DNA from 3 places in the Embleya sp. NPDC050493 genome. Region 1 is predicted to be linked to each of the others. Evidence: riboswitches for the same ligand, from Rfam matches in the RefSeq annotation. Region 1 holds a riboswitch; each other region holds the start of a gene.
The links. Region 1 has a riboswitch for thiamine pyrophosphate ahead of thiO (glycine oxidase ThiO). Riboswitches for the same ligand answer to the same signal wherever they lie in the genome.
Positions count from the first base shown of each region.

Region 2: it holds a riboswitch for thiamine pyrophosphate, as region 1 does, so the genes downstream of both, ACIBM5_RS23660 (purine-cytosine permease family protein) here and thiO (glycine oxidase ThiO) in region 1, are expected to answer to the same signal.
Region 3: it holds a riboswitch for thiamine pyrophosphate, as region 1 does, so the genes downstream of both, thiC (phosphomethylpyrimidine synthase ThiC) here and thiO (glycine oxidase ThiO) in region 1, are expected to answer to the same signal.

Region 1 covers NZ_JBITHP010000002.1:613,703-623,401, reverse strand. Annotated here, with positions in the region: gene metF (methylenetetrahydrofolate reductase [NAD(P)H]) at 1-59, opposite strand, end outside; gene ACIBM5_RS06005 (polyprenyl synthetase family protein) at 204-1,295, shown strand; gene thiE (thiamine phosphate synthase) at 1,965-2,609, opposite strand; gene ACIBM5_RS05995 (Rv2175c family DNA-binding protein) at 2,620-2,985, opposite strand; gene ACIBM5_RS05990 (NAD(P)/FAD-dependent oxidoreductase) at 3,055-4,239, opposite strand; TPP riboswitch at 4,356-4,467, shown strand; gene thiO (glycine oxidase ThiO) at 4,478-5,641, shown strand; gene thiS (sulfur carrier protein ThiS) at 5,638-5,847, shown strand; gene ACIBM5_RS05975 (thiazole synthase) at 5,852-6,646, shown strand; gene pknB (Stk1 family PASTA domain-containing Ser/Thr kinase) at 6,727-8,763, shown strand; gene ACIBM5_RS05965 (sulfite oxidase-like oxidoreductase) at 8,866-9,510, opposite strand.
Region 2 covers NZ_JBITHP010000012.1:133,485-143,183, forward strand. Annotated here, with positions in the region: gene ACIBM5_RS23640 (S1 RNA-binding domain-containing protein) at 1-1,115, opposite strand, end outside; gene ACIBM5_RS23645 (peptidase inhibitor family I36 protein) at 1,361-1,717, shown strand; gene ACIBM5_RS23650 (CocE/NonD family hydrolase) at 1,776-3,419, opposite strand; gene ACIBM5_RS23655 (CHAT domain-containing protein) at 4,210-5,412, shown strand; TPP riboswitch at 6,311-6,451, shown strand; gene ACIBM5_RS23660 (purine-cytosine permease family protein) at 6,447-7,814, shown strand; gene ACIBM5_RS23665 (MXAN_6230/SCO0854 family RING domain-containing protein) at 7,882-9,699, opposite strand, start outside.
Region 3 covers NZ_JBITHP010000009.1:72,751-82,449, reverse strand. Annotated here, with positions in the region: gene tenA (thiaminase II) at 147-812, shown strand; gene ACIBM5_RS19400 (hypothetical protein) at 944-1,144, shown strand; TPP riboswitch at 1,196-1,304, shown strand; gene thiC (phosphomethylpyrimidine synthase ThiC) at 1,295-3,070, shown strand; gene ACIBM5_RS19390 (response regulator) at 3,122-3,817, opposite strand; gene ACIBM5_RS19385 (sensor histidine kinase) at 3,814-4,854, opposite strand; gene ACIBM5_RS19380 (ABC transporter permease) at 4,938-5,657, opposite strand; gene ACIBM5_RS19375 (ABC transporter ATP-binding protein) at 5,654-6,553, opposite strand; gene ACIBM5_RS19370 (transcriptional regulator) at 6,662-7,942, opposite strand; gene ACIBM5_RS19365 (ATP-binding protein) at 8,338-8,646, shown strand; gene ACIBM5_RS19360 (flotillin family protein) at 8,843-9,699, opposite strand, start outside.

The sequences.
Region 1 (9,699 bases):
AGCAGATCGCGAATGGCCGGGGTTCGACTGATGCGAGTGGATGCGGCACCGAGAGACATGCAGGCAGGCTATCGGGCGGTCGCCCCCGCGAGAACGACTTCCCACAAGGCGAGACGGCCGGGCTGCTCGGGATGGCCGCGCGGACCGCAAGTTAGGCTTCCCCGTATTTCCTCATCGTTTCATCGCCCTCGACGGAAGACTCCATGGCTGCCGATTCCTTCCCCGTACACCCCCTGGACCGGGACGGCCTGCGGCAGCGCATCAATGCCGCGCTCGGCGAGTTCATGGACCGTCAGGCCGAGGTGCTCGCCGAGGTGGGCGAGGGCATGGTTCCGGTCACCGAGGCACTGAACGACTTCGTGCTCGACGGCGGCAAGCGGCTGCGACCGGGCTTCTGCTACTGGGGATGGCGTGGCATCGCGGGTCCGGCGGCACCGGACGAGGCGATCGTGCGGGCGGCCACCGCGCTGGAGCTGCTCCAGGCCAGCGCCCTGATCCACGACGACCTGATGGACAGCAGCGACACCCGGCGCGGCAAGCCCGCCGTGCACCGGCGGTTCGAGGGCCTGCACGGGGCGAACGGGTGGGTCGGTTCGGGCGAGTCGTTCGGCTCCGCGGCGGCGATCCTGCTCGGCGACCTGTGTCTGTCCTGGTGTGACGAGATGTTCGGCGCGAGCGGGGTGGACGACCGGGCGCTGCGGGCGGCCAAGCCGTTGTTCGACGTGATGCGCACCGAGGTGATGGCGGGCCAGTACCTCGACGTGCTGGAACAGGCGATGGGCGGCGGCTCGGTCGAGCGCTCACGGCGCGTGATGCGGTTCAAGTCCGCCAAGTACACGATCGAGCGCCCCCTGCACGTGGGTGCCGCGCTGGCCGGCGCCGACGAGGCCGCGCTGGCCGCCTACTCCGCCTACGGGCTGCCGCTCGGTGAGGCGTTCCAGCTGCGTGACGACGTGCTCGGGGTCTTCGGCGATCCCGAACGGACCGGCAAGCCGGCCGGGGACGACCTGCGGGAGGGCAAGCGCACCGTACTGCTCGCGCTCGCCGGCGAGCGGGCCTCGCGCGTCCAGGCGGGGGTGCTGGACACGCTGCTCGGGGATCCCGGACTGAGCGACATAGGCGTCAAGGAACTGCGCGTGGTGATCGAGGACACCGGCGCGCTCGCCGACGTCGAGACGATGATCACCGAGCTGACCGAGCGGGCCCTCGCGGCCCTGGCCGTCGCGCCGATCGCCGAGGACGCGCGCGAAGTGCTGCGCGAGTTGGCCGACGCCGCCACCGTGCGCAGCGTCTAGTCGGGCGGCCGGCGGGCCGGTGATGGTGAACGGTGCGGCCGGCACGGACCGGGGACGCTCCGACTCGGCCACCCGGCCCGGGGCGGGACGAGGGCCGTGCGTCGGGTCGGCGTGCGGCAGGGCCTGGGGCGGATTGCGGCCGACCAGGTAGATCCCGCCGATCATCGCGGCGAGCACGAGCAGCGGGAACAGCAGCGCACCGCCGCCGTCCGGCGTCGGGCTCGTACGCCCGGATCGAGGCATCGGGCGTTCGGCGGCGGCGAACCGGGGGCCGGGGATCAGCGGTTCCGTCGCGGGGTGCGGCAGGTCGTGGTCGCGGGCATCCTCTGCGGACCCCGGACGGAGGCGAACGTCGGGTGTGTCCATCTCGGCAGTCTGGCCGCTCGCTCCGCCCGGTTCGGCCGGAAAGCGCCATCCGCGAGGCCAACCACCCGATCGGCCCACGGCGGCGACACCCGCCGCGTCGACCCGGCGGATCGGGGTCGGCCGCCCGAACACCGCCGTCGAACGGTCCGGCCCCGACCGACGTGCCCGACCGGCCCGCACGGGACGCTCCGACCACGATCGGCACCTGCCGAGACCTCGGCCGGCCGCCGCGGCGGCCGGCGCGCGGCGCCGCGGTCGCGCCGGACCCGACGCCCGGTTTCCGGCCGATCGCCGGCGACCGGCTCAGCGTGCGGCGAGTCGCCGGACGAATTCCGCCGTCGCCTCGGCCGGGTCCGCGGCCTCGGTGATCGCACGCACGACCACCACCCGCTCCGCGCCCGCGGTCAGCACCTCGTCGAGGTTGCCGAGGTCGATGCCGCCGATCGCGAACCACGGCCGGGTCGGGCGCAGCGCGGCGGTGTACCGGACCAGGTCCAGCCCCGGTGCGGGTCGGCCCGGCTTGGTCGGGGTCGGCCAGACCGGTCCGGTGCAGAAGTAGTCCACCCCCGGTTCGACGATCGCCGCGTCCACCTCGGCCTCGGCGTGCGTGGAGCGGCCGATCAGCACGTCGCCGCCGATGATCGCGCGCGCCGCCGGGACCGGCAGGTCGTCCTGGCCCAGGTGCAGCACGTCGGGGCCGATCGTGTGCGCGACGTCCGCGCGGTCGTTGACCGCGAGCAGCGTGCCGTGCCGGCGGCAGGCGTCCGCGAACACCTCCAGGTAGGCGAGTTCGAGGCGGGCCTCCAGGCCCTTCTGCCGCAACTGCACGATGTCCACGCCCGCGCCCAGCACCGCGTCCAGGAACGCGGGCAGGTCGCCCTGGCGCTCCCGGGCGTCGGTGCACAGGTACAGACGGGCGGCGGCCAACCGTTCCTGACGGCTCGTCATCCGCGCGGCCTCAGATCGCCAGGGCCTGGGCGCGGCGACGCACCTCGGTCATCCGGTTCTCCTGCAGTGCCTGCACCGGCGTGCCCGGGAGCGTGTCGTCCGGAGTGAACAGCCACTCCAGCGCCTCCTCGTCGGTGAAGCCCGAGTCCGCGAGCAGGGTCAGCGTGCCGACCAGGCCCTTGACGATGTTGCCGTCCTGGAAGAAGTCGGCGGGCACCTGGAGGGCCCGGTGCTCGCCGCGGCGCACGGCCAGGAACTTGCGCTCCTTGAGCTGCTGGCGGACCTTCAGGATGTCCACGCCGAGGATCTCGGCGATGTCGGGGAGTGTCACCCAGGCGGGGACGAGGGCTTCTGTTTTGGCGTCGATCTCGCTCACCCGGCCAAGTTTAGGTTCCGCGCCCGGTCCCGACCGCCGGCGCCCGGCGGTCGGGCGGGCGCCGGGCCGTCACAGCGCGACCGACTTGAGCGGGTTCTCCGGGTCGGCGAACCGCTCCCGGTCCACCGGGGTGCCCAGTTGCACGAGCTTGCGGCCCTGGGCCAGGTCGCGCGGTCGGGCGACGGCGAGCAGCGCCACCAGCCGGTCGCCGGCGAACCAGCCCGCGGTCCACTTGCCGTCCTCGCCCGCGCCCCGGAAGACCAGTTCGTCGCTCGCGCCGTGCCGGCCGACGTACTGGACCATGCGGCCGAACTGGTCGGACCAGAAGTAGGGGACCGGGTCGTACACCTGGTCGCCGCCGAGCAGGTTGGTCACCAGCACGCGCGGCGCCTGGAGCGCGTTGTCCCAGTGTTCGACGTTCATCCGGATGTCGTACCGGGCGGAGGGGAAGTCCACGCAGTCGCCGACGGCGTACACCCCGGGCATCGAGGTGGCCAGGTGGTCGTCCACCTCGACGAAGCCGCGCTCGTTGCGGACCACGCCGGAGTCGGCCAGCCACTCGGTGGCCGGGCGCACCCCGATGCCGACCACGATCGCGTCGGCGCGCAGTCGGCGGCCGTCGGTCAGGTGCACCGCGCCCGCCTCCAGGCGGTCCACCCTCGCGTCCAGCAGCAGTTCCACGCCCGCCTCGGCGTACCACCGCACGATCCGCTCGCCGATGGCGTCCGGGAAGGGCCCGGCGAGGGGGGTGTGCAGGGCCTCGACCACGGTGGTCGGGCAACCGGCGGCGGCCGCGGCGGTGGCCACCTCGGCGCCGATCCAGCCCGCGCCGACGATCACCACGTGGGCGCCGGGCACGAGTGCGGCGCGCAGTGCGCGGGCGTCGTCGATGGTGCGCAGCACGTGCACGCCGGGGACCTCGGCCGCGCCCGGCAGGTTCAGCACCCGCGAGCCGGTCGCGATCACCAGGCGGTCGAAGGCGATCGGCCCGGCGTCGGTGTCGACCGCGCCCGGGCGCAGTCCGGTCGCGGTCCGGCCGAACAGCACGTCGGTCTCCAGCGCGGCCCAGTCCGCCTCGAAGGACGTGTCGTCGGTCTTGCCGCCGAGCACCTCCTTCGACAGCGGCGGGCGGTCGTACGGCGCGTGCGCCTCGGCCCCGAGCAGGGTGACGCGACCGGTGTACCCCTGGTCCCGCAGCGCCACCACGGTTTGCAGGCCGGCCATGCCGGCACCCACGACGAGCACGTTGTCCATGCAGGGCACCCTATGACGCGGGCCGGCACCGCCGACGAGCAGGGTCTTGACTCAGTCAAGGACATCGTCGGGGCACACTCGGGCACTCCCGGGCGCCCGAAACCGGTGTCGTAGTGTGGAGAGGTCACGGGAGCCCGGTGAGACCGGGCTGAGAGGGGGGCTGCGAGCCCCCGACCGTCCGAACCTGATCCGGGTCATACCGGCGAAGGGAGTTCCCCTCACCATGTCGAGCCCCACCATGTCCGAGCACCCCACCGACGTCGTCGTGGTCGGCGCGGGCGTCGTCGGACTGTCCGTCGCGTGGCGTGCGCGCACCCGGTACGGCCTCGCCGTCACCGTCGTCGACCCGGCCCCGGGCAGGGGTGCCTCGCACGCCGCGGCCGGCATGCTCACCCCCGTCTCCGAACTCCAGTACGGCGAGGAGAGCCTGCTCCGGCTGAGCATCGAATCGGCCCGGCGCTACCCCGAGTTCGCCGCCGAACTGGCCGAGGCCGCGGACCTGCCCTCGGGCTACCGCGCCTGCGGCACGATCGCGGTCGCCCTGGACGCGGACGACCGGGCCGTGCTCAAGGACCTGCACGCCTATCAGCAGCGGCTGGGCCTGCAGTCGTCCTGGCTGACCAGCCGCGAGTGCCGTCGGCTCGAACCGATGTTGTCCCCGGCGATCACCGGCGGCCTGCACGTCGAGGACGACCACCAGATCGACAACCGCCGACTGGTCGCGGCGCTGCTCGCGGCCTGCGCGCGGGCCGGCGTCGTCTTCGTGCGCGAAAGCGTCGAACGCGTCCTGGTCGCCGCCGAGCGCGCGTACGGCGTGCGAACGGCCGGCGGACGCGACCTGATCGCCGATCAGGTGTTGCTCGCGGCGGGCTGCCGCTCGGCGCTGATCCCGGGCCTGCCGCCCGAGGTGGTCCCGCCGGTGCGGCCGGTCAAGGGTGAGATCCTGCGGCTGAAGGTGCCGCCGGCGCTGCTGCCACTGCTGTCCCGCAACGTCCGGGGCGTGGTCAAGGGCGGCAGCATGTACCTGGTCCCGCGGGCGGACGGCGAACTGGTGATCGGTGCGACCGAGCACGAACTCGGCCACGACACCGAGGTGACCGCGGGCGGCGTGTACGAACTCCTGCGCGACGCCCACGAACTCGTCCCCGGCATCACAGAACTGCCCCTGGTGGAGACGCTCGCCGGGCTGCGCCCCGGCAGCCCGGACAACGCGCCGATCCTGGGTCGCTCGGCGCTGCCCGGCCTGGTGGTGGCGACCGGCCACTACCGGCACGGCATCCTGCTCACCCCGATCACCGCCGACGCCGTCGCCGAGATCCTCGCGCAGGGCACCACCCCCGAACTCGTCGCGCCCTTCGGGCCCGACCGGTTCGCGACCACCGCCCGGAAGGTGATGGCATGAACGACATCGAGGTCTCCGTCAACGGCGACCGGCGCCGGGTCGCGACCGGTACCACCGTCGCCGAACTGGTGGCCACGCTGACCACCGCCGCCAAGGGCGTCGCGGTCGCGGTGGACGAGTCGGTGGTGCCGCGCGGGGCGTGGGCCGAGACCGTGCTCGACGCGGGCAGCCGCGTCGAGGTGCTGACCGCCGTCCAAGGAGGTTGAGGGCATGGCCGACGACAAGCTGGTGATCGCCGGCGAGTGCTTCACCTCGCGGCTGATCACCGGGACCGGCGGCGCGCCGAGCCTGGAGATCCTGGAGCAGGCGCTGATCGCGTCGGGCACCGAGATCACCACGGTGGCGATGCGCCGGGTGGACCCGGGGACCGCCGGCTCGGTGCTGGACGTGCTGCGCCGATTGGGCATCCGGGTGTTGCCGAACACCGCCGGGTGCTTCACGTCGGGCGAGGCGGTGCTGACCGCACGGTTGGCCCGCGAGGCGCTGGAGACCGACTGGATCAAGCTCGAAGTGGTGGCCGACGAACGCACGTTGTTGCCCGACGGGGTCGAGCTCGTGGACGCCGCCGAACGGCTGGTCGACGACGGCTTCCGGGTGCTGGCCTACACCAACGACGACCCGGTGCTCGCCCGCCGACTCGAACAGGTGGGCTGCGCGGCGGTGATGCCGCTCGGTTCGCCGATCGGGTCGGGCCTGGGCATCCGCAACCCGCACAACATCCGGCTGATCACCGAGCAGGCCGAGGTCCCGGTGGTGCTGGACGCGGGTCTGGGCACCGCCTCCGACGCGGCGCTGGCGATGGAGCTGGGCTGCGATGCGGTGATGCTGGCGACGGCGGTCACCCGCGCGCAGTCGCCGCGGTTGATGGCCGAGGCGATGCGGCACGCGGTGGACGGCGGGCGGCTGGCCTACCGCGCCGGGCGGATCCCGATGCGCCACTACGCGCACGCGTCGTCACCGATGGCCGGCATGCTGGAGGCCGGCCCCGAGCACCCCGCCTTCTGAGCCGCACACAGGCCGGCCGGCGGGGAACCGTGGGGAAGACCGTCGGCGTCCACAAAGCAGTGGACCCTACACTCCAGAACATGGACACGACCTTGAACGATCCGCTCGTCGGGCGGCTGCTCGACGGTCGATACCGGGTCGATGCCCGAGTTGCCGCGGGTGGCATGGCCACGGTGTACCGGGCTCTCGACACCCGACTCGACCGCACCGTCGCCCTCAAGGTGATGCATGCCGGGCTCGCCCAGGATCCCGAGTTCACCCGCCGCTTCATCCTGGAGGCGAAGGCCGCGGCGCGGTTGTCGCATCCCAACGTGGTCAACGTCTTCGACCAGGGCACCGACGGCTCCGTCGCGTACCTGGCGATGGAGTACGTCGAGGGCCGCACGCTGCGCGAGCTGCTCCAGGATCTGGGCAACATGACCCCGCGCGAGGCGTTCGGGGTGTTGGAGCCGATGCTGGCCGCGCTCTCCGCCGCGCACCGGGCGGGCTTCGTGCACCGTGACGTCAAGCCGGAGAACGTGCTGATCTCCGACGACGGCGGGATCAAGCTCGGCGACTTCGGTCTCGCCCGCGCGACCACCACGACCGCCACCGCCGCGACCGGCAAGGTCCTGGTCGGTACGGTCGCCTACCTCGCCCCCGAACAGGTCGAGCGCGGCGAGTCCACGCCACGCTCGGACGTGTACGCGGCGGGCGTGGTGCTCTACGAGATGCTCACCGGCCGGCAGCCGCATCACGGTGCGACCGCGGTCGAGGTGATCTACAAGCACGTGCACGCGGACGTGCCGCCGCCCTCGCTCGCGGTGCCGGGTCTGTCGCACTCGCTGGACACGCTGGTGCGCGCGGCCACCGTGCGCGACCCGGAGCACCGGCCGAACGACGCCGAGACACTGCTCACCCTGGTCCGTCGGACCCGGCACGCGATGCCGGATGCGGAGCTGGACTTCGGCGCGGCGCTGCGACTGCCGCCGCCGCCCGAGCCGATCCACGACAACGCCACGAGCGTGTTCCGGGCCGGCGAGGTCCTGCTGCCGCCGCACCTGGCGCCGCTGGGGCTGAGCGTGGACTCGACCGAGGACGAACAGGCGCGCTACGGCGGCGGGGTGTACCAGGACGCCTATCCGGCGGAGCACCACGAGTACGCGCCGGCCGCCGAGGCACCTTCGGCGGGCTCCACCGGCGGCGGCTATCCGCAGCAGCCCGGGTTGCCGGGCCGGCGGCGCCGACGCGGGCCCTCGCGCGGGATGATCGTGCTCGCCGTCGTGCTGCTGGTCGCCGCCGCGATCGGTGGCGGCGCGTGGTGGTACGGCTCGGGCCGCTACTCCGACGTGCCCGGCGTACTGAACATGACCAAGGCCGAGGCGGAGAAGCGGCTCAAGGCGGCCGACCTCAAGGTCTCCTACGTCGGTGACGGGGAGTTCAGCGAGACGATCGCCAAGGGCTCGGTCATGTCCACCGACCCGGCTCCCGGCAAGAACGTGCTCAGCGGCTCGACGGTGAAGGTCAAGCTGTCCAAGGGTCCCGAGCGGCACGTGGTGCCCGCGCTGGTGAACCTCAAGCTGGAGGACGCCAAGAAGGCGCTGTCCGACGCGGCGTTGAAGCCGGGCACGGAGACGCGGGTGGCGAGCCCCAAGCCGCCCGGAACCGTGGTGAGCAGCCAACCCGCCGTCGGCGAGCAGCTCCAGCGGGACAGCGTGGTCTCCCTCGTGGTCAGCCGAGGCCCGGACACCGTGGTGCCGGACCTGACCGGGCTGGAGATCAACGAGGCCAAGGCCAGGTTCCTGCCCGCGACCGGGGTGACCGTCGAGGCGGATCCCACCCCGCAGTTCTCGGACACCGTGCCGCCCGGCCGGATCATGTCGTCCACCCCGGGCCCCAACACGACCGTGCCCTTCGGCACCAAGATCACCGTGGTGCTGTCCAAGGGCCCGGACCTGGTCCAGGTCCCGCCGGTGACCGGGATGAACCCGGACGACGCGGGCCGCGCGCTGCAGGCCGCCGGACTGCGGGTGAACAACCGGATGATCCCGCTGATCCCGGCCAACGTCGGCAAGCAGGACCCGCCGGCGGGCTCGATGGTCAAGCGCAACAGCGAGGTGTTCATCTCGAACTTCTAGTCGGGGGTTCCCCTCCGGCGCGGCACCTGCGAAGGCCCCACTCCGATTCGCTCGGGTTGGGGCCTTCGTACGTGCCGGGGGCGGGGTGTCCGGGGCGGCGGCTCAGGTCAGCGCCGGCCCCTCGCCGCTCTCCTCCTGGTACGAGTAGCGCTGCTCCTGCCACGGGTCACCGATGTTGTGGTAGCCCCGCTCCTCCCAGAAGCCGCGCTTGTCGGCCACCATGTACTCGATCCCGCGCACCCATTTGGGGCCCTTCCAGGCGTACAGGTGCGGCACGATCAACCGGACCGGGAACCCGTGCTCGGCGGTCAGCGGCTCGCCGTTGTGGTGGGTGGCCAGGATGGTCTGATCGTTCGTGAAGTCGAACATCCGCAGATTCGAACTGAAGCCGTACTCCGCCCACACCATCGCGTGGGTGACCTCGGGGGCGGGCGGGGCGATCTCCACCAGCTTGGCTATGGTCAGCCCGCTCCACTCGTTGCCGAGCATGCTGAACTTGGTCACGCAGTGGAAGTCGGCGATCACGGTGTCGTGCGGCAACGCCGAGAACTCGTCGTAGTTCCAGCAGTGCTTGTCCCCCGAGGCGGTCGCGCCGAAGACGCGAAAGTCCCATATCTCGGGCTTGAACCGCGGGACCGGTCCATAGTGCAGCACGGGCCATCCGCGCTGGATGCGCTGGCCCGGCGGAAGTCGCGGATCGCGGTCCGGAGCCTCGGTCCCACCTTGTGCCGCTTCCGTATGCCCCATACCTCACATGGTCCCAGACGCTCCGGCCGACTCACGACCGCCCCTGTCGCGCCCACGACCGCCGGCGGTCACCGTGCGTGTTCCCCGTGCCGCCGAGCGAGAAGGTCGGCGGCGGGACGGGACATGTTCGACATTGCAAGGCAAGGCTGCCCTTCGTGGCGGAAGCGCTACCAAAAGTGACAGGATTCG
Region 2 (9,699 bases), on a different contig from region 1:
CGGGTCCAGGACATCTCGGGGACGCGGAGGAAGCCCAGGAGGCCGCCCGGATCACCGGCCAGGTCGACGTGGACGCCGATGTCGTCGAGTCCGGTCGCGACGACGCCGGTGACGATGTCGCCGATCCGCAACGAGGCCATGAACGTGCGGCGTTCGTCGGCCCGCGTGCGATTGCTTCGCCAACGGGCCCGCAGGACGCCGTCGGAGTCGGGTAGGACACCGGCGAGGAGCGGATCCCGATCGGTCGGTTCCAGTGGCACGAGTGCGGCTCGGTGGCCCGGAGCCGAGATGATTTGGTCGCGGCCCGTGGTCTGTTCGGCGATCCGTGCGTCGTAGAACCCGCCGCCCGGGTACTGCTGAACGAGCAGGGCGAGGCACTCCCGGCGCGCGATGGCGGCACGGATCGCGTCGCCCTCCTCGATCAGGTCCGGCCAGGCCGTCAATCGAGCACGAGGGGTCAACTCTGCCCGTACCGCGTCGACTTCCGGCGCGTTGGTGAGGCGGTGCCAGCGGTACGCGTTGCCGACGCGGCGCTCTTCCAACAGGACTCCGCCGTGCGCGGCGACCAGTTCGGTCAGTTCGGTCCAGAAGGCGTCGTCGGCCGCTCGGTCCTCGGCTACTTCGTCGGTGGCCGGGTCGTACGGTGACGCGTCGACCTGGTCTACGAACAGGCCCAGCGCACGTGCCCGAATCTTGGCTTCGTGAAGTGGGTCGGCGCTGCCGAGGTAGACGTCGTGTTCGTACCCGACGTGCATGAAGAACCCGTCGTCGCCTACCAGTCGACACCAGAGGCCGTGACCGAGCAGCATCGCCCGCACCAGGCCGAGAGCGGTGCCGAGTGGAACGAGGGCGCCGTCGTGATAGCCGGTGAGGTTGTACGGGAACAGGCCGTCCAGTCCGTGACCGCCGGGCCCCGAGCGCACGGAGAAGGAATGGAAGCCGTTCTTCATCGGGTTGTCGATCGTGAGCCGGTCGATACCGGCGTCGAGGGCGAAGGTGCCCAGTGCCGCGGAGTATGCGGCTGCGACGGCTTCGCGGCAGTCGTGGCGGATGTGCTTACCGGAGGTCGCGTCGGCCGGGTCGTACGGAGTGATGCGGTACACGGAAGGCGCCATGTCAGCGCCCGGTGCGGCTCGAAGTTGCCCTGAGGGCCGGTCGCGGGTGGGCAGGGGAAATAGTCACCGGCGCAGCGTAGTGGCGTGATCCATCGGTGGCCAGGGCGGCGGGGCGCTGGGCCGTTTGGGGAGGGCATGTCCCCGATCGGGTGGAAATGATCGACAAGTCTGGCGAGTTCGAGGGGCGGGTCAGGAGCATGGGCGTCGCGGCAGTTCGCCGTCGTCGTTTCGATCGTGGAGAACCGATGCACATGCGTACCCTGGCGCTCGGCGCCGCCCTTTCGCTGACCGCCCTCCTGCTCCCGGCGACGAGCGCGAGTGCCGCGCCGGCCGCGCCGCCGTCCTGTAGCGACGGCTCGGTCTGCTTCTGGACCGGCGAAGGATTCCACGGCAGCACGTGGGAGTGGACCTCGCGCAGCGGCTACCGCGATATGCCGCCGGCCTTCCACGACCACGTCGGTTCGTTCGTCTCCGGTACCAGGGCGTGTTTCATCAACTGGAGCCCGGTGCAGAAGCGCGACGTGTTCAACGGCGACTGGCGTTCGCGCTACCTGGGCGACTTCGGTGGCCGGATCGACGGTGTCGGCCCCGGCGCCTGCTGACACCCCTCGGACAGCAACGGCCGGCCCTTCGTCGGGGAGGACCGGCCGTTGCGCGAACTCAGTCGCGGACCGGCACTGTCACCGTGGACGGGTCGTTCGACGGCGACGAGAAGGCGAGTCCGGCGCCGAACGGGTTGTGCTCCAGGTAGAGCGGATCGACCGTGTCGAGCACGACGGCGAGGCGGTGGCCCGCCGGGACGTCGTAGGCCGTCGCATACATGTCGATGTCGACGGGGAACGCCACCCCCGGCGTCTTTCCGTGGAAGGTCAGCGGCGAGTGGGTCACCAACTTGCCGATGCCCAGCGGGCCGACGTCGTACAGGTAGGCGAAGATCGTTCCGCTTTCGTGCGACGCGGTGACGGTGGTGTGCAGCTTCGTCGTACCGCGCACCTTCGTCTGTGTGCCGTAGCGGTCGCTCTGCCACACGCCCGCGAATGCCCTGGGCAGCAGCGGGATCGAGGCGACCGGCGGGACCTGGAGGAACTGGTCGAGGATGCTGGACAGGAAGATCGTGCCGCCGTCCGCCCCGGAGTCGACGTTGGCCAGGACGCGCTGGGTCCCGGTGAGCGCGATGGTGCGGGTCGAGGAGGGCACCGCCGGCCAGCTCGGGTAGCCCTCGTAGCCAGCGTCGCCGGTGCGGGACTTGAGCTGTACTGGCTGCTCCCGGTCGATGCCGTTGTCGACGCCCCGCAGATGGTGGTCGAACCAGCGGGTCGAATCGGCCCACATGTCGTTCGGCAGCCCGAGCAGGCCGCCCGCCTCGGCGGTGGCGTGGTCGCCCGGACGGAATTCGAGTCGCTTGGCGCCGGTCAACTTCCCGTAGAAGTCGGCGTATTGGTTCGGCGGGAAGAGCGAGTCGCCCCAGGCGTTGCCGAGCATGATCGCGGCGCCGTTGGCGTTGATCCGGTCCAGGTAGGTCGCGGGCGAGCGCTTGGCGCCCCACGCGAGCATCTCCGCCTCCTTGGCCAGGTTGCCGGAGAGGAAGTTCTGCAGGATCTCGGTGAGTTCGGCGCTGGGTCGTCCGGTGAGGAAGCCGGCGCCACCCAACAGCGCCGCCGCCTGGGCGTGTTCGGTCCGGCCGCTGTAGATCGAGTCGATCAGGTCGGCCCAGCCGCTCATCGCGACCACGGCTTTGATCCTGGGATCGAACGCGGAGGCGAGCAGGCTGATCCCGGCGCCGTAGGAGACGCCGGCCATGCCTATTCGACCCGGATCGGCGGGTGTGTTGGCGAGCGCCCAGTCGATCACCCTGGACGCGTCGGCGATGTCCTTGGGGCCGGCCGTCTCGATCTCGCCGCCGGACTGCCAGAAGCCGCGCGAGTTGTAGCCGATCACGACGTAGCCCTTGTCCGCGAGCTTTTGCGCGGGGACGACGTACTCGATCTGGGGCATCGCCCAACTGGTCGGCAGTACCACGACCGGGTAGCGGGTGCCGGGGGCGCCGCCGGTGGGCGTGACGACGTTCGCGGCGAGCTTGGTGCCGCCGTCGCCGGGGATGTCGACGAAGCGCAGGGAGGTGCCGGCGGCGGTCTGCACGGCCGCCGCGGGGGTGTGCGTGGGGACGGCGCCGGCCGACGCGGCGGGCCCGAGGGCGGTCCCGGCGAGAATCGCGGCCGAGACGACGGCGACCGCACGAGCGCGTGAGCGCACACGAGCGCCTGGGCGCACCCGAGCGCGTGAGCGCATGCGGAATTGACCCATGAGGGTCTCCTGACGTCATGGTCGGGGCGTGGCCCGACCCGCGAGAAAGCATGGTGAAGCGACGCCCAGGGACGGCGTCTGAAGGTGACTCACGAGTAAGTTACGCGCCGGTAAATCAGGACGGAAGGGCCACGAGGAACTCCGCTTCGCACGGTTTTGACGGCGGCGGGGGTGAACGGTGATGGCGGTGGGGTTCCGTGACGGCGGCGGTGAAGCGGGGCGGTGCGGCGCCGGGCGGAGTGGGGCGGTGCGACGGGGCGACTCGTCGTGATACGGCCGGAGCGGTCCGGGCGCGGCGACGCGGTGCGGGCCGGCGGCTTGGGGTGATTCGGGCGAGGCGGCCCGAGTCGGGGGAGCGGCATCCCTGGGCAGGCGGCGCGGCTCGGTACGACCGGGTGGGTCGGCAGGCGTGGTGATTTCGGTGGGGTGGGAGGAGCCGGGCAAGGTGACGCCGGGATGGTGCGAGCCGGGTAAGGCGACGCCGGGAAGCGGGCGGCAGGGTTCGAGTTCGGCTTCGATCCGGAGGGTCGGCTCGGGCCGGTCGACCAAGTGCTCACGCCCGACTCGTCATGTTTCCGGACATGTTGATTCGGGGCCGGATGGCGCGAGCCGGCACGACGTAGACGCGGCGGCCGACCGGGGCGTGAGCCGGTGGGGAGCCGGTGGGGGAGTCGGGCGCACGGGGGTGGGGAAGTCCCGGCGCGCTCCCGGGGTGATCTTCGGCCGCGATCGCGGTGAGGGGTGCTTCCCACCCCGGTACCGTGGTCCCGGCGAGCGGGCGCTAGCGGGGGTGAGCGTGGAGGACGTCGACGCGGAGACGCGGCGGGCGTGGGAACGGGGCGAGCGCGGGCGGGCACGGTGTGCCGAAGCGCTGGCCGCGGAGTCGACGGACGAGGGTCCGGACGCCGTGCGCGAGTTGTTCGCGGAAGCGATCGAGTTGCTGACGGACGCGCTCGGCGCGCTGGAGGTTGCCGATACACGCTGGCCGGAATTCGCCTATGCGGCGGGTATCGCGTACGCCGCGAGCGCGGCGACCACCGACGGCCGGCCGGCCTGGGATCAGGCGCGGATCTGCTTCCGGCGCGCACATCGGACCGCACCGGCGGACGCCCACCTGTTCCGGGCCGCCGCGCAGGTGGCCTCGGCCCGGGTCGGCCTCGACCCGCGCGGCACGCCGTGGCGCACCCTGCTCGACCCGCCGCCTGCCGCCGAGATCGCCGCCGCACTCGGCCGACTCGGCAGCGACGCGCTGGTGCAACTCGTGCCGGGCGCCGCAGTGTTGACCGATGCCGACGGCACGACGCGGGTGCTCGACCTGCCCGAACTCGACTACGGCCTGGACCTGGCCGGAGGCGACCGGGAGAACTGGGCCGACATGCTCGATGCGCTGGGCGAATGGGTCTGGACCACGGTGATGGAACCGGTACTGACCGCGGTGCCCGGCTCGTTCGGCCGCGCGCCGTCCCTGGTCCTGCTGCCCGCCGGACCGTTCGGCATGGTGCCGTGGCACGCGGCCTGGACACTCGTGGACGGCCGCCGCCGGCATGCGCTCCAGAACGCGCAGATCTCGTACATCGGCGCGCCGCGCCTGCTGTGCGAGGTCGCGGCGCGGCCGGCGAGCGCGCGGGCCCGGCGGTATCCGATCGAGATCGGGCGGGCCGCCGGCGACCCGATCGCGTTCGTGCCGGCCGGCGGTCACGACGAGACCTGGCGGGTGGGCGCCGAGTACCTGGCGGCGGGCACCCACACGGTGGTGTCGACGTTGTGGCCGGTGGACGAGACGACCACCGCGCTGGTGCTGTACATGGCCCACCACTACCTCGACCGTCGTGACCTGCCACCGGCCCAGGCCGTCCGCACGGCGCAGTTGTGGCTGCGCGACCCCAAGCGCGGAATCCCCGCCGCGATGCCGGCCGAACTGGCCGCCCGAGCCCGCGCGATCGCCCCCGACGACATGACCGCCTGGCCGGCATTCACCCACTCGGGCTGGTGAGCCCCCACCCGATCCGGCGAGCCGCACTCACACGAAGCGGCGTCGTCCCCCCACTCGCGGTGGCGCGTCCACGCCCGCTCGTGGTGGTGCGTTCCGGTCGGACCGCGCGCCTCGCCCGCCCGCGGTGGTGCGTCCTGCCTGTGAGTGATCGGGCGCCTCGCGCCGTCGTGGTAGGGCGTTCCGCTCGGATCGCGCGGCTTGCCCGTTCGCGGTGGTGCGTCCTGCCCGTGAGTGATCGGGCGCCTCGCGCCGTCGTGGTGGTGCGTTCCGCTCGGACCGCGTGCCTTACCCGTTCGCGGTGGTGCGTCCTGCCTGTGAGTGATCGGGCGCCTCGCGCCGTCGTGGTGGGGCGTTCCGCTCGGACCGCGTGGCTTGCCCGCTCGCGGTGGTGCATCTCGCCCGTGAGCGATCGGGCGCCATGCCCGCTCGTGGTTATGCGTCCCGCTCGGACCGCGGGCCTCGTCCGCTCGCGGTGGTGCGTCTCGCCTGGAGGTGATCGCGCGTCTCACCGGTCACGGCGGTGCTCGGGCCCGAACGCAACCGCCTGCCTGGCCCATTCGCGGTGGCGCGTCTCGCCCACACCCGACCGCCCACCCCGCCCACGCGTGACGACGGCCTGTTGTCGCCGGGGGAGCGCCCACCTCGCTCACGCGTGACGACGGCCTGTTGTCGCCGGGGGAGCGCCCACCTCGCTCACGCGTGACGACGGCCCGTGGTCGCCGGGGGAGCGCCTACCCTGCTCACGCGTGACGACGGCCCGTCATCGCCGGGGGAGCGCCTCGCGGTCGGGCGCGTGGCGATGGCACGTGACGGCGCCCGGCGATCGCTCGGCGAGCCGTCCCCGGGCTCGTTTTGGCACCCCGCCTTCCCAAGGGGGTCGCGTGGCGCGTACTGTTCGCCACGCCATCGCGGGAGCTCGGACCAACCGGGCTGAGAGGGCGGCATGGGGTGTCGGCGACGAGCCGGCGCGTCCGGGGCCACCGACCGCTTGAACCTGTCCGGGTAATGCCGGCGTAGGGAGAGCAGGTAGAGCCATGTCGGCTCCGGTCATCGACGACGCACGCCCCGAGGTGCCGCACGGCGGCGCCGAGGCGCCCCTGATCCTGGACACCGCACCGCCGCGCACCCTCGGGTTCCGCGACCAGGCGGCGTTCTGGGCCAACCTCGGTGTGAGCCTGCTCGGCTTCTCCGGCGCGCTGTACGTGCTGGCCCCGGCGGGGTATCCGCAACTGTCGATGGTCGCCGCGATCGTCGCGGCCGTCGGCGGCACGCTGATCGGCACCCTCATGGTCGCGGTCGCCGGCATCCCCGGTGCGCGCAGCGGTGCGCCCGCGATGACCGTGCTGCGTGGCCTGTTCGGCACGAAGATCTCGTACGTGCCGACGGTGTTCAACATCGTCCAGTGCATCGGCTGGGGCACCTTCGAGCTGTTGGTGATCTCGATCGGCATCGAGGCGATGACCGACGGTGACGGCCCGCACTGGCTGTACATCGTCGCCGCCGGCACGGTCACCACGGCGATGACGCTGCGCCCGCTGGGCATGCTGCGGATCCTGCGCCGCTACGTGACGGTCGCGGTGGGCATCGCGATGCTCTACTTCTCGGTCCAGCTGTGGCGCGAGGGCCTGCCGCCGATGACCGAGGGTTCGTGGTCCGGGTTCTTCCCGGCGATGGACGCGGCGCTCGCGGTCGCGGTCTCCTGGGTGCCGCTCGCGTCCGACTACACCCGCCACTCGCGCGGTACCAAGCCCGCGTTCTGGGCCGCGCTGAGCGGATTCTCGATCACCAGCATCTGGTGCTACCTGCTCGGTCTGGTCGCCCTCGCCCAGGTGGGCGGCGACCCGGACAAGATCTTCGACTCGTTCCTGGGTGTCACCGCCGGCTGGGTCTTCTTCGCCGTCCTGGTCGTGCGCGAGGTGGACCAGAGCTTCGCCAACGTCTACAGCACCGCGATGTCCATCCAGAACCTCGCGCCGCGCGTGGACCGCCGGGTGTTGTGCCTGGGTGTGGGTGCGCTGGTCACCGCGTTCGCGCTGATGGTGAACGACTTCGACACCTACGCGAGCTTCCTGTCGCTGATCGGCTCGATCTTCATCCCGCTGCTGGGCGTGCTCGCGGTGGACCTGTTCGTCGGGCGCGGGCGGGCCGGCTGGGACCTGGGCGACCACGCGCCGGCCCGCTGGGTGATGATCGCGCCGTGGGCGCTGGGCTTTTGCATGTACCAGCTGATCAACCCGGGTTCGGTCGAGTGGTGGGCGACGTTCTGGGGCCACATCCAGGACGCGCTGCACATCCACGCGCAGGCGTGGACCTCGGCCTCGCTGTTCTCGTTCGCGCTCGCGGGCGCGACCGCGTACCTCGCGGTCGCGTGGGACCGGCGGCGGGCGGTCGCGGCGCGTTGAGGCGAGCCCGCGGGAGTCGACCACATCGACGCCGCCGGCGACGCTCGGCGGCGGCTGGGCCGGCGGCCTACTCCGTCGGGGCCAAGGCCGAAGCCAGGTCCGGCGCCGACCAGCGCCGCATCTCGGCGGGTGCGGTGTCGGCGGGGCCCGGGTAGAGGCGGTACAGGGTGCCCCCGCCGGTGATCGGGATGTCACCGTGGACCAGGGCCACGAACGCGCGGCCGGCGGCGAGTTCCCCGCCCGCGTCGAGGACGGCCGCGGTACCGCCGACGCCGTCGCGCAGGCGGGCCGCGAAGGCGTCGGCGTCCTCGTCGGCGCCCCGGCGGTACTCGGTGACCTCCCCCGCCCGCCGACCGCGGATCAGTACCCGGTCGGTGGTCGCGGCGGCGATGATCCGGGCCAGGTCGCCGAGCGTGGCCCGGCCTCCAGGGGCGAAGTGGATGCGCAGGTCGCGGGCCAGTTCGGCGAGGCGATCGGTGTGCCGGAAGACGTTGTGCAGGCCGTCCTGGCCGGACAGGTTCAGGTCGGTCCACTGGGCGGTGCCTGCGGCCAGGTCGACGGTCATCGGGACGCAGATCCGGGCGTCGCCCGCGAGGTCGAAGCGCTGCCGGACCGCGCTCGGGTCGAACGTGCGCCCGGCGGCCACCGCGTCCAGGTCCTGGAAGCCGGCGAACGCGTCGAGCAGGTCGTCGAACGCCACGTCGTTGTAGCTGAAGACGACCACGACGGCGTACCGGACGTCCTGCGCGGCCAGCTTGGCGATGTCCAGATCCACGAACTCGGTCGCGCCGTGCGGTGCGGGCGCCGAGGTGAAGTCACCCGAGTGCACCATCGCGCGGTCCGGGCCGTAGACCAGGTTCGTGTAGTCGCACAGCCCGAGGTATTCCCAATTCGCGTCGTACAGCGCGATCGACAGGTCCAGGTCGACCCGCTGGTGCGCGGCCTGCATCCAGTGCAGGAACAGCCGGATCCGACCGCCGCGCGGCATCGGCTGGGTGCTCCCGCGCGGGATCGCGACCAGCGCCTTTGCGGTGGAGTGTTCGGCGAACGGCGCGATCAGGTCGTCCAGTCCGGCATCCAGAAGCGCGACCTCGTGCCGCGGCAACTCCAGCGCCCGGCGTGTCAGTTCCCGCTCGATGAGGGCGCAGACCGGGGCGCTGAGCGCGACCGGGACGGGCGCGCCCGGGTCGTTGCGCGCGTATGCTCCCGCGACGCTGCCGCGCGGGAACCACACCCGCCGTTCCCCCGCCGTGCGTTCGGCCCGCAGCCGACCCCACGCGCCGAGCAGCGGTCCGGGGCCGACCCGGCGCAGCACGCCCGGCAGCGCGGCGACGAGCTCGGCGGGCAGCGAGGTTTCGCCGCTGCCGGCCCGAACCCGGAGCAGGTGGTGCAGCCGGCGCACCAGCTCACCGGGACGCCGGACCAGCAGCTCGGTCGCGCCGGCCGTGTCGCCGGCCGCGAGCCGCGTTTCGACCCGGGACGCGAAGGTGCGCACCACGATCCGGTCCGCCACGACCGTCACCGCGTCGCCGTGTGCCTCGGCGGCGAGCAGCAGGGCGGGCCCGGACCGATGGGCCTGCGGGTCGGTGCCACGCAGCGCCGCGAACGCGAGCGCGGCGGTGGGATACGCGCCGATGTAGTCGAAGGGGTGCAGCAGTTCGCCCGCGCGCAGCCACGCCTGGCGATGCCGGTGCAGGTCCTCGTACACGTGCTCCAGCGGGAGCCCGTCCAGCACCGCGAGCAGCGTGCGGCGCAGTCGACGCGGCACCGTGCGCAGCCGAGGCGGGGTGAGTAGATCGGGATGGGCGCCCGACCAGGCCCACAACACCCGCAGCACGTCGGTCGCGGTGTCCAGCCGGCCGGCGGGCAGGTGGTCGGGAAGCAG
Region 3 (9,699 bases), on a different contig from region 1:
AGGACCGGCCGCACCGAGGCGGGCGCGCGTGGGGCCGGGCGCGGGCCGCGTGGGCTGGGCGGTGGGCGGTCCGGACCCGTGTACGACAATCGGACCTTGGGATCCAGCGATCGGGTCTCGGGATCCGACGATCGGGAGTACATCTGATGGCGCTGCGCGACGAACTCTGGGCTGCGATCGAGGACGTCTACGCGGCGATCCTGGACCACCCGTTCATCCACGGGCTGACCGACGGCACGTTGCCGCGCGAGGCATTCCGGCACTACGTCGTGCAGGACTCGCACTACCTGCGCGACTACGCCAAGGCGCTCGCGGTGTGCGCGGCCAAGGCGCCGGACGAGGCGACGACCGTGCAGTTCGCGGGTGACGCGGCCGGTGCGATCGCCGCCGAGCGTTCGCTGCACGAGGGCTTCATGGTCGACTTCGGCAGCTCGGTGGCCGACGCCACCGCGACCGAACCGGTGCTGCCGAGCACCCGGGCGTACGTCAGCTACCTGCTTGCCACGGTGCACAACGGCTCGTTCGCCGAAGGGGTGGCGGCGGTGCTGCCCTGCTACTGGATCTACGCCCGAGTGGGCGACGCACTGCTGGCCAAGGGCTCGCCCGACGAGCTGTACGGACGCTGGATCGCCACCTACGGCGCCGAGGAGTTCCAGGCGACGGTGCGCGCGGTGCTCGATCTGGTGGACCGGATCGGCGAGGACCTCTCGGCGAGCGAACGGGCGCGGATGATCGAGCACTTCACCACCACGGCACGCTACGAGTGGATGTTCTGGGACGCCGCGTGGCGCGGCGAGCGCTGGCCGGTCTGACGGGTCCGGGCGACCGGGATCGTTCCCGGGCGGACCGGAACCGGTGCGCCCGGGTACGACGTGTCCTCCCGGGGAATGTGCTCCCCGGGCGTGCACGTCTCGCGGGAGTTCGCGTGACTGGGGGTTGGACGATGGAGACATGGCCGCGGTGGGCGCGTATCGGCGTACCGGTGCTCGTGCTGGTGTTGCTGTGCTGGTTGCTGATCTGGCTGTTCTCGGCCTTCCTGATGCTCATCGTCAAAGGCGTCGTCGGGCTGTGCGTCACGGTCGGCATGGTCGTGCTCGCGCGCACCGCGGTGGTCGGCCGGGGGCCGCGCGACCCGCTCGGCTGAATCCGGCGCTGGTCGTGCGGGCGGTGGTGTGCCAGGGTGGGGGCGCACCACACGGAGATACACGGGAGCTCGGGGCACCGGGCTGAGAGGGCGCTGAGGCCGCGCCGACCGCAGAACCTGACCGGGTAATGCCGGCGTAGGGAGCCTTCCATGACCTCGCACGACACCTCGCTGCCCGCTGCCCCGTCGGCCGATCCGGCCGCCGCGCGGACGGTCACCAGCGGACCGATTTCCCCCGCCCACCACCGCGGCTACGTCGCCGGATCGCGCGAGGACCTGCGCGTTCCGGTCCGCACGGTGCATCTGACCAACGGCGAGACGGTTCGCCTGTACGACACCTCGGGCCCGTACACCGACCCCGCCTTCGAGGTGGACGTGCGGCGCGGCCTGCCCGCGCTGCGCGAGGCCTGGATCGAGGAGCGCGGCGACACCGCCCGCTACGACGGCCGGATCGGCGCACTGACGCCGGCCGGGTTCGCGGTGCCCGGGGCGGGGGCCCGACCCAGGCGGGCGTCCGGATCCGAGGCGGTGACCCAACTCGCCTACGCGCGACGCGGGCTGGTCACCCCGGAGATGGAGTTCGTGGCGATCCGCGAGGGCTTGACGCCCGAGCTGGTGCGGGACGAGATCGCCGCCGGTCGGGCGGTGTTGCCCGCGAACATCAACCACCCCGAGATCGAGCCGATGGTGATCGGCAAGAACTTCCTGGTCAAGGTCAACGCGAACATCGGCAACTCGGCCGTGTCCTCCTCGATCGAGGAGGAGACCGACAAGCTGGTGTGGGCGATCCGCTGGGGCGCGGACACCGTGATGGACCTGTCCACCGGCAAGGACATCCACACCACCCGCGAGTGGATCGTGCGCAATTCGCCGGTCCCGATCGGCACGGTGCCGCTCTACCAGGCACTGGAGAAGGTGAACGGCAAGCCCGAGGAACTCACCTGGGAGCTGTACCGGGACACCGTGATCGAGCAGTGCGAGCAGGGTGTGGACTACATGACGGTGCATGCCGGCGTGCTGCTGCGCTATGTGCCGCTGACCGCCCGGCGCAAGACCGGCATCGTCTCGCGCGGCGGCTCGATCATGGCCGCCTGGTGCCTGGCGCACCATCGGGAGAACTTCCTCTACACGCACTTCGCCGAGCTGACCGAGATCCTGCGCGCGTACGACGTGACCTACTCGCTCGGCGACGGACTGCGTCCGGGCTCGATCGCGGATGCCAACGACGCGGCGCAGTTCGCCGAGTTGGAGACGCTGGGCGAACTGGGCCGGATCTCCCGGTCGATGGACGTGCAGGTGATGATCGAGGGCCCGGGCCATGTGCCGATGCACAAGATCAAGGAGAACGTCGACCTCCAGCAACGCATCTGCGACGAGGCGCCGTTCTACACGCTCGGCCCGCTGACCACGGACGTCGCGCCCGGCTACGACCACATCACGTCGGCGATCGGCGCGGCGATGATCGGCATGTGGGGCACCGCGATGTTGTGCTACGTGACGCCGAAGGAGCACCTGGGCCTGCCCGACCGGGACGACGTCAAGGCGGGCGTGATCGCCTACCGGATCGCGGCCCACGCGGCGGACCTGGCCAAGGGCCACCCGGGCGCCCAGGCGTGGGACGACGCGCTCTCCGATGCCCGCTTCGAATTCCGTTGGCAGGACCAGTTCGACCTGGCGATGGACCCGGACACCGCGCGGGCCTACCACGACGCGACGCTCCCGGCGGAGCCGGCCAAGACGGCCCACTTCTGCTCGATGTGTGGGCCGAAGTTCTGTTCGATGCGCATCTCGCACGACATCCGGGCGGAGCACGGCGACGGGGCGGCTGCCGTGGCGGCGGAGGCGGATGTCGAGGCCGGGATGCGGGCCAAGTCGGCGGAGTTCGCCGCCGCGGGCAACCGGGTCTACCTGCCACTGGCCGACTGAGGTTCGGGTACGGGACGACGTCTCGGGGACCGGGCGGTTCCCGGGACGTCGTCAGGCCGGTCCGGGCGGGTCGCCCGCGCCGGCGACGATGACGCCGTGTTCGTAGGCGAAGACCACCGCCTGGGCTCGGTCGCGCAGGCCCAGTTTGGCGAACATGCTGCCCACGTGGCTCTTCACGGTTGCCTCGGTGACCACCAGGTGGGCGGCGATCTCGCTGTTGGAGAGGCCGCGGGCGACCAGGAACAGGGCCTCGCGTTCGCGCGGGGTCAGGGCCGTCAGGAGCGCCGGCGGCGGCCGGAGCGGTTCGGTACGGGCGGCGAAGTTCTCGATCAGGCGCCGGGTGATCGAGGGCGAGAGCAGCGCCTCGCCGGCGTGCACCACGTGGATCGCCTCCAGCAGGCGGGCCCGCGAGGCGTCCTTGAGCAGGAATCCCGCGGCGCCCGCCCGCAGCGCGCCGAAGACGTATTCGTCCAGGTCGAACGTGGTGAGGATGAGCACGCGCGGGGGCGGCGAGATGCCCTCCGCGTGCACTCGGGCGGTGGCCTCGACGCCGTCCATGCGTGGCATCCGGATGTCCATCAGGATCACGTCCGGACGCAGGCGGGCGGCCAGTTCGACCGCCTCGTCGCCGTCCTCGGCCTCGCCGACGACGACGAGGTCGTCCTGGGTCTGGAGGAACAGGCGCAGGCCGGTGCGGATCAGCTCCTGGTCGTCGGCGATCAGCAGGCGGATGCTCCGGGCGCTCATTTCGGGTCCTCCAGGGGAAGCCGGGCGGTGACCCGGAACCCGCCGTCCGGTCCGGGACGGGCCGCCAACTCGCCGCCGAGGACGCCGATCCGCTCGCGCATGCCGACGATGCCGTGGCCGCCCGAGGTGGGCTCGGGCACCTTTTCGCCGTCGTTGGCGACCGTGATGTGCAGGTGGGTACGGCCGAAGTCCAGGGTCACCGCGACGTGGGTGGGTCGGGCGTGCTTGAGCACGTTGGTCAGTGCCTCCTCGACGATGCGGTACACCGACAACTCCACGCCGCCGGCGAGCGGCCGGGAGGTGCCGGTGACCTCCAGGTGCGCCGGCAGCCCGGCCTCACGGTACGAGGCGACCAGCGAGGGCAGTTGGGCCAGCGAGGGTTGTGGCCGCATCCGTACCCCCTGGTCCGTCTCGCGCAGCAGCAACAACATCCGGCGCAACTCGACCAGGCTCTGCTCGGCGTTGGTCTCGACCCGCTCCAGCGTGTCGTCGGCCACCTCGGGTGTGGTGCGCAGCACGTCGCGGGCGCCGCGTACGCCCACCAGCGTCACGGTGACCGAGTGGGCGATGATGTCGTGCAGTTCGCGGGCGATCGCGGCGCGCTCGCGCTGGGCCACGATGACCGAGAGCTGCTCGTGCTCGCGCTCCAAGTGGGCGGTGCGTTCCTCCAGGGCGGCGGTGTAGCGGCGCCGGGTCTGGGCGTAGCTGCCCAGGGCCCACGCGATGACGGTGACGGGGAACGAGACGATGTCCGCCACCATCAGGAACACCGCCGTCGGCACGAGGGCGGCCACCGACACCCGTCGCTCGCGCAGTTCGGCGACGGTGAACAGGGCCGCCAATGCCGGTGCGCCGCCGGGGTTGCCGCCGGTTGCCGCGAGCAGCGCCTCGACTGCGCAGACGGCCGGCAGCACGGCGAGTGGTGCGTGCCGTCGGGCGAGCAGGAGCGCGCCGGTGCACACGACGAGTACGACGAGGTGCGGCCGAACGGGTGTCGCGTCGTCGAAGGTCAGACCGAGTTCGACGATGGTCGTCACCACCGCGACGATGGCGTCGAACAATGCCGAGCGGCGCGGGTGGATCCACCGGCGCGCCGCTCGGACGGCTCGGTATATCGCGTTCACGCCAGGTCGCGCCGACGTTCGCCGGCGACGGCGGCGATGACGAACACGATCGCCCAGGCGGACAGCACCACCGCGGCGGCACCCGGCGACGACGTCGTGTGATGGGTCGAGCGGGACAGCACGCCGGCGGCTCCGAGCGGGGTGTGGTTCGCTGCGGATTCGGCGACGCCGGCGACCAGCGGAAGCACCGCGAAGTTCACCAGCAGCACCACGACCACCCCCACGACCGGACTGCGTACCATCGCGCCGACGGCGGCACCCATGATCGCAGAGAGCACGAAGGCGGCCAGGTTGCCGGTCGCGACCGAGGTGACCTGGCCGGGGGTGAGGTCGGCTCCCGGATGGTCGCCGAGCAGCGGCACGGCGAGTCCGACCGATACGGCGACCAGGAGTGCGCCGATCAGCAGGCCGGTCAGCGCGTAGGCGCCGATCCTGGCGAGCAGGAGTGTGCCGCGGTCGCGCCGGGCCACCAGCGCGGACGGGGCGGCGGTGCGGTGGCGATACTCGCCGGCCACGCCCACGATTCCCCACAACATCAACAGGACCGGCAGGCCGGACAGGGCCTCCTCCTTCTCGCCCACCTCGTCCAGCCGGCCCGATGCGACGGCGACGATGATGACGTTGAGCACGGTGTAGGCGACTCCGCCGACGACGAACGCGTGGATCGAGCGGGTGGTGAGGGTCTTGAGCAACTCGCCTCGCACCAGGCGGCTCATGCGTTTCGGCCTTCCGTCAGGTCGAGGAACACGTCCTCCAGGGACGCGGTCCGCGAGGTGATCTCCTCCAGCGGGATGTGTTCGCGCAGGGCCAGGCGGGCGACCTCCGCGGCCGGGAGTCCCTCGATCCACAGACCGCCGTCCGCGGCTGCGGGCCGGATCCGCCCGCCGGCGCTTTCGACAAGGGTCGAGAGCCGCTCGGGCTCGGGGGTCCGTACCGACAGGGCGCCCTGTTCGAGATCTCCGATCGGGCCGGTGTGGACCAGTCGGCCCTTGTCGATCACGACGACGTCGTCGACCGTTTGTGCGGCCTCGCCGAGCATGTGGCTGGAGAGCAGGGTGGTACGGCCGCGTGCGGCGCGTTCGCGCAGCAGCGTGCGCAGGTGGCGGATGGCCTGGGGGTCCAGGCCGTTCACCGGTTCGTCCAGGATGAGGATCTCCGGATCGCCCAGCAACGCGCCCGCCAGCCCGAGGCGTTGGCGCATGCCCAGCGAGTACTTGCCGACCCGCCGACCGGCGGCCTGCTCCAGTCCGACGGTCTCCAGCACCTCGTCGACCCGGGCGGCCGGCAGCCCGGCCAGGAGCGCCAACGCCCGGAGATGGGCGCGGCCGGTGCGACCGGGATGGGCCCCACACGGCTCGATGTGCACCCCCAGCACTCGGGCGTCGCAGGGCACCGGGCCGCCCCGGAAGGACACGTGACCGGCGGTGGGCCGGGCCAGCCCGACGATGACCTTCAACACGGTCGTCTTGCCGGCTCCGTTGGGGCCGAGGAACCCGGTCACCACGCCCGCCCGCACGGTGAAGGAGAGCCGATCGACCACGGTCGTCCGCCCGTAACGCTTGGTCAGCTCGTGAACCGCAATCGCTGCGGTGTTCGATGGCGCGGAAGTCATGCCGCAAGCATCGGCGCCGCCGATCTCGCGGTCTTCAACCGAAGGATCAAACCCGACTTGCCACTTGCGGAGGAGCCGGGAGCCGAGAAGCCGATCGAGGCCAGGCCATCAAGTAATCGTGGTCCCGGGTTGCCTCAGGTTTTCGTACGCCGCTCTGAGGCTCGCGGCTTCCGGCAGGCGGCGGCTCTCGACCGCCTTCACGACTTCGAGGGCTCGCCAATGGCTGGAGGGCACGACGCGCTGGGATCCGATTGCCCGTTCAGCCGTCCCACACGCCTCGTCGAGGTGGTCGCGGGCGAGCAGGATCAGGGCCAGATCGAGATGTGCCACGGCCGCTCGGCGGGTCAATCTCGCGCCGGGAGCGGGGGCGAGCCGAGCGATCACCTCTCGGGCGTAGTCCTCGGCGGCCGGATCCCCCAACCAGGAGAGTGTGGTCGCGGTATACGACGTCGATTTGTCGGGGTCGTAGTGGTAGTGATGCTCCGGGCGGTTCGTCGCAGGCAGGCGCGATACGTAGCGGTGCACTCGCGCTATCGAGTCGTAGGTTTCCCGCGACCGGCCCAGTCGGGCATATGCCCTTCCCTCTTGGGCGGTTGCCTGGATGGCCACCGAACTCCCTTTTGGAGCAAGCCGTCGAGCCGCACCGGAAAGTGCCAGCGATCGCGCGTAGTCCCCCTGCACGAGGGATCTCCACGCGTCGGTCTCATGGCACCACGCCTCGAGTTCGGGCCGGTCGGCTTGTTTCGCCAGACCCACCGCAGTTCTCAGGCCGGCCGTCGCCGCACCCTGTCGACCGAGATCGATCTGCAGCGTCGCCCCCATCAGGGCGAGTCGCCCTCCGACGGTCACGAACCGCCGATGCTCGGCCAGTGTCTTCCGGGCGTCGAAGAGTTGCGTCGTGTAGGACAGAAAGCGACGCGTCCGGGCGAGGAGGTCGCGCGGGGGGACCTTGGAGTAGTCGACGGCCAAGGTGTCGAAGGCGTTTTCCAAACGGATCAGGGTCTCGTTTCCTACATCGCTCGCCGCAGCACGTCGGCCCAACTCCAGGGAATCCATTTCGTCGTCGATCGACGGGATTTCCACCGAGTGGGCAGCCGAAACGGGCGTCGGCGTTTCACCGTGCACGGCATCGCAGCGCGATTCCCACTCCCGTGGCGCGATGCCGACCATGAGTCCCGGCACACGCAGGGCGTCGGAGATCCGACGGACCTTCTCGACGGTGGTGATACGCCCTTCGCCTCGGGCGAGTGTGCCGACTCGGTCGGGCTTGATGTCGCAGGCGTCGGCGATCTTTTGGTAGCTGATCCCGCCGTACTTGCGGGCCAGCCGGAAGACGGTGCCGAAGTCGTGATCACGCAGGGCTTGGCGCACGTCGTCGCGGTCGAGCACCCGGCGCGGTAGCGCGGCCGGTGATACGTCACGTGTCACGACCGGCTACCCCCTGGTCCATGCCTCGTCACACTATGTCGCGAGTCTACCCATCGCAGGTACGCCTTCATGGGCTGATGACGGACATCTCGGCCGGCCATGCTCGGTGTATGGCTGGAACACAAACAGGACGAACGGGTCGACGGCACGTGGTCAGGCGGGTGGCGCCGGCGAAGGAAGAGCGAGACGTCGTTTCGGAGGCGTGGTCGAAGGCGGATGGGCGGGTGAGTCCGGGGGAGCGGTGGTTGGGGGCCGTGCTCCGGGGGCCGGGGTGGGAGCCGGTGTGGGTTCGGCAGCGGGCGTGGGAGTCGCATCCGGCGGCCGTGCGGGAAGTGCGGGCGCTGACGTGGGCCGCCATGGCGGATCGGAACCTGCTCGAACTGACCGACGAGGCGATGTTGTGCGCGTCGGAGTTGGCGACCAATGCCGTCGTGCACGCGATGATGCCTGATCGGCATGTGGACTGGTGGTGGCGGACGTTCACGGTGCGGCTGTCGTTTTGGCCCAAGCGGGCGATGGCCATCGAGGTGCGGGATGCCGACCCCCGTCTGCCGGTGGTGCCGGGGCCGGGGGTGTTGCGACCCTCGCCGGCCGAACCGGAGCGGATCGGGGGCTCGTTGCGGGGCTTGCGGATGGTCGAGGCGGTGTCGGACCTCGTTGCGTGAGGGCCGGTCGCCACGGGCGGCAAGACCGTCTGGTGCCGCTTCGACCTGGTACCTCGTGGATTGGCAAGGCCGTTCACGATGACCGGAAACCGATAGCCGAAGGTCCGATGAAGCCGCAACCCCCGGCTGGCCCCGACAACCTCGGCCGCAGCCGGCCCCCATGTCCCCGGGGCCGGCTGCGGAAGATGCGGCGCGGTCAGTTCTCCGCGTCCTTGGCGAGGCGAAGCTCCGGTTCCGGGGTCGGGTCGACCTCGACTTCGATGCGGACGGACTCCTTGGGTGCGATGTCGGCCGCGGGCTTGGCGCCGTTGGTGTTGGCGTTGCCGCCTGCCAGGAGTTGGCGGGCGATGCCCAACCCCGTGCCGCCCATGGTCAGGGCCTTGGCGAACAGGTCGCCCATGCCGTCGCCGCCGTTGAGCAGGACCATGTGGTCCACGTTGCCGAAGGCCTCGGCGCCGGCCCGGACGATCTCCGGCCAGTTCTCGGCGAGTTGCTGGGCGACGACCGCCTCCTGGTTCTCCGCCAGGGCCGCCGCCCGGGCGGCGATCGCGGCCGCCTCGGCGAGGCCCTTGGCCTTGGCCGCCTCGGCCTGGGCCTTGCCGGTCGCCAGGGTGGCCTCGGCCGCGGCCAGCCCGCGCACCTTGGTCGCCTCCGCGTCGGCGATCGCGGCCAGTTCGGTCTCCCGGGCGCTCGCCTCGGCCGCCGAGATCCGCGCGTCGCGCTCGGCCTGGGCCCGGGTCCGGGTCTCGTACGCCTGCGCGTCGGCCGGCTTGCGCACGTCCGCCTGGAGCTGCTGCTCGCGCCGCATGGCCTCCAACTCGGCCACCCGGGTCTCCTGGACCACCACCTCCTGCTTGGCGGCGGCATCCGCCAGCGGGCCCGCCTGGCGCGAGCGCGCGGTGGCCTCGTCCCGCTCGGCCTGGTAGCCGGCCTGCTGGATCTCGCTGTCCCGGGTCGCCTGGGCCATCCGCGCCTTGGCGTCCTGCTCGGCCTCGGTGGCCTTGCGGGTGGCCAGTGCCTCGGCGATCCGCGCGTCCCGGATCACCGCCGCGG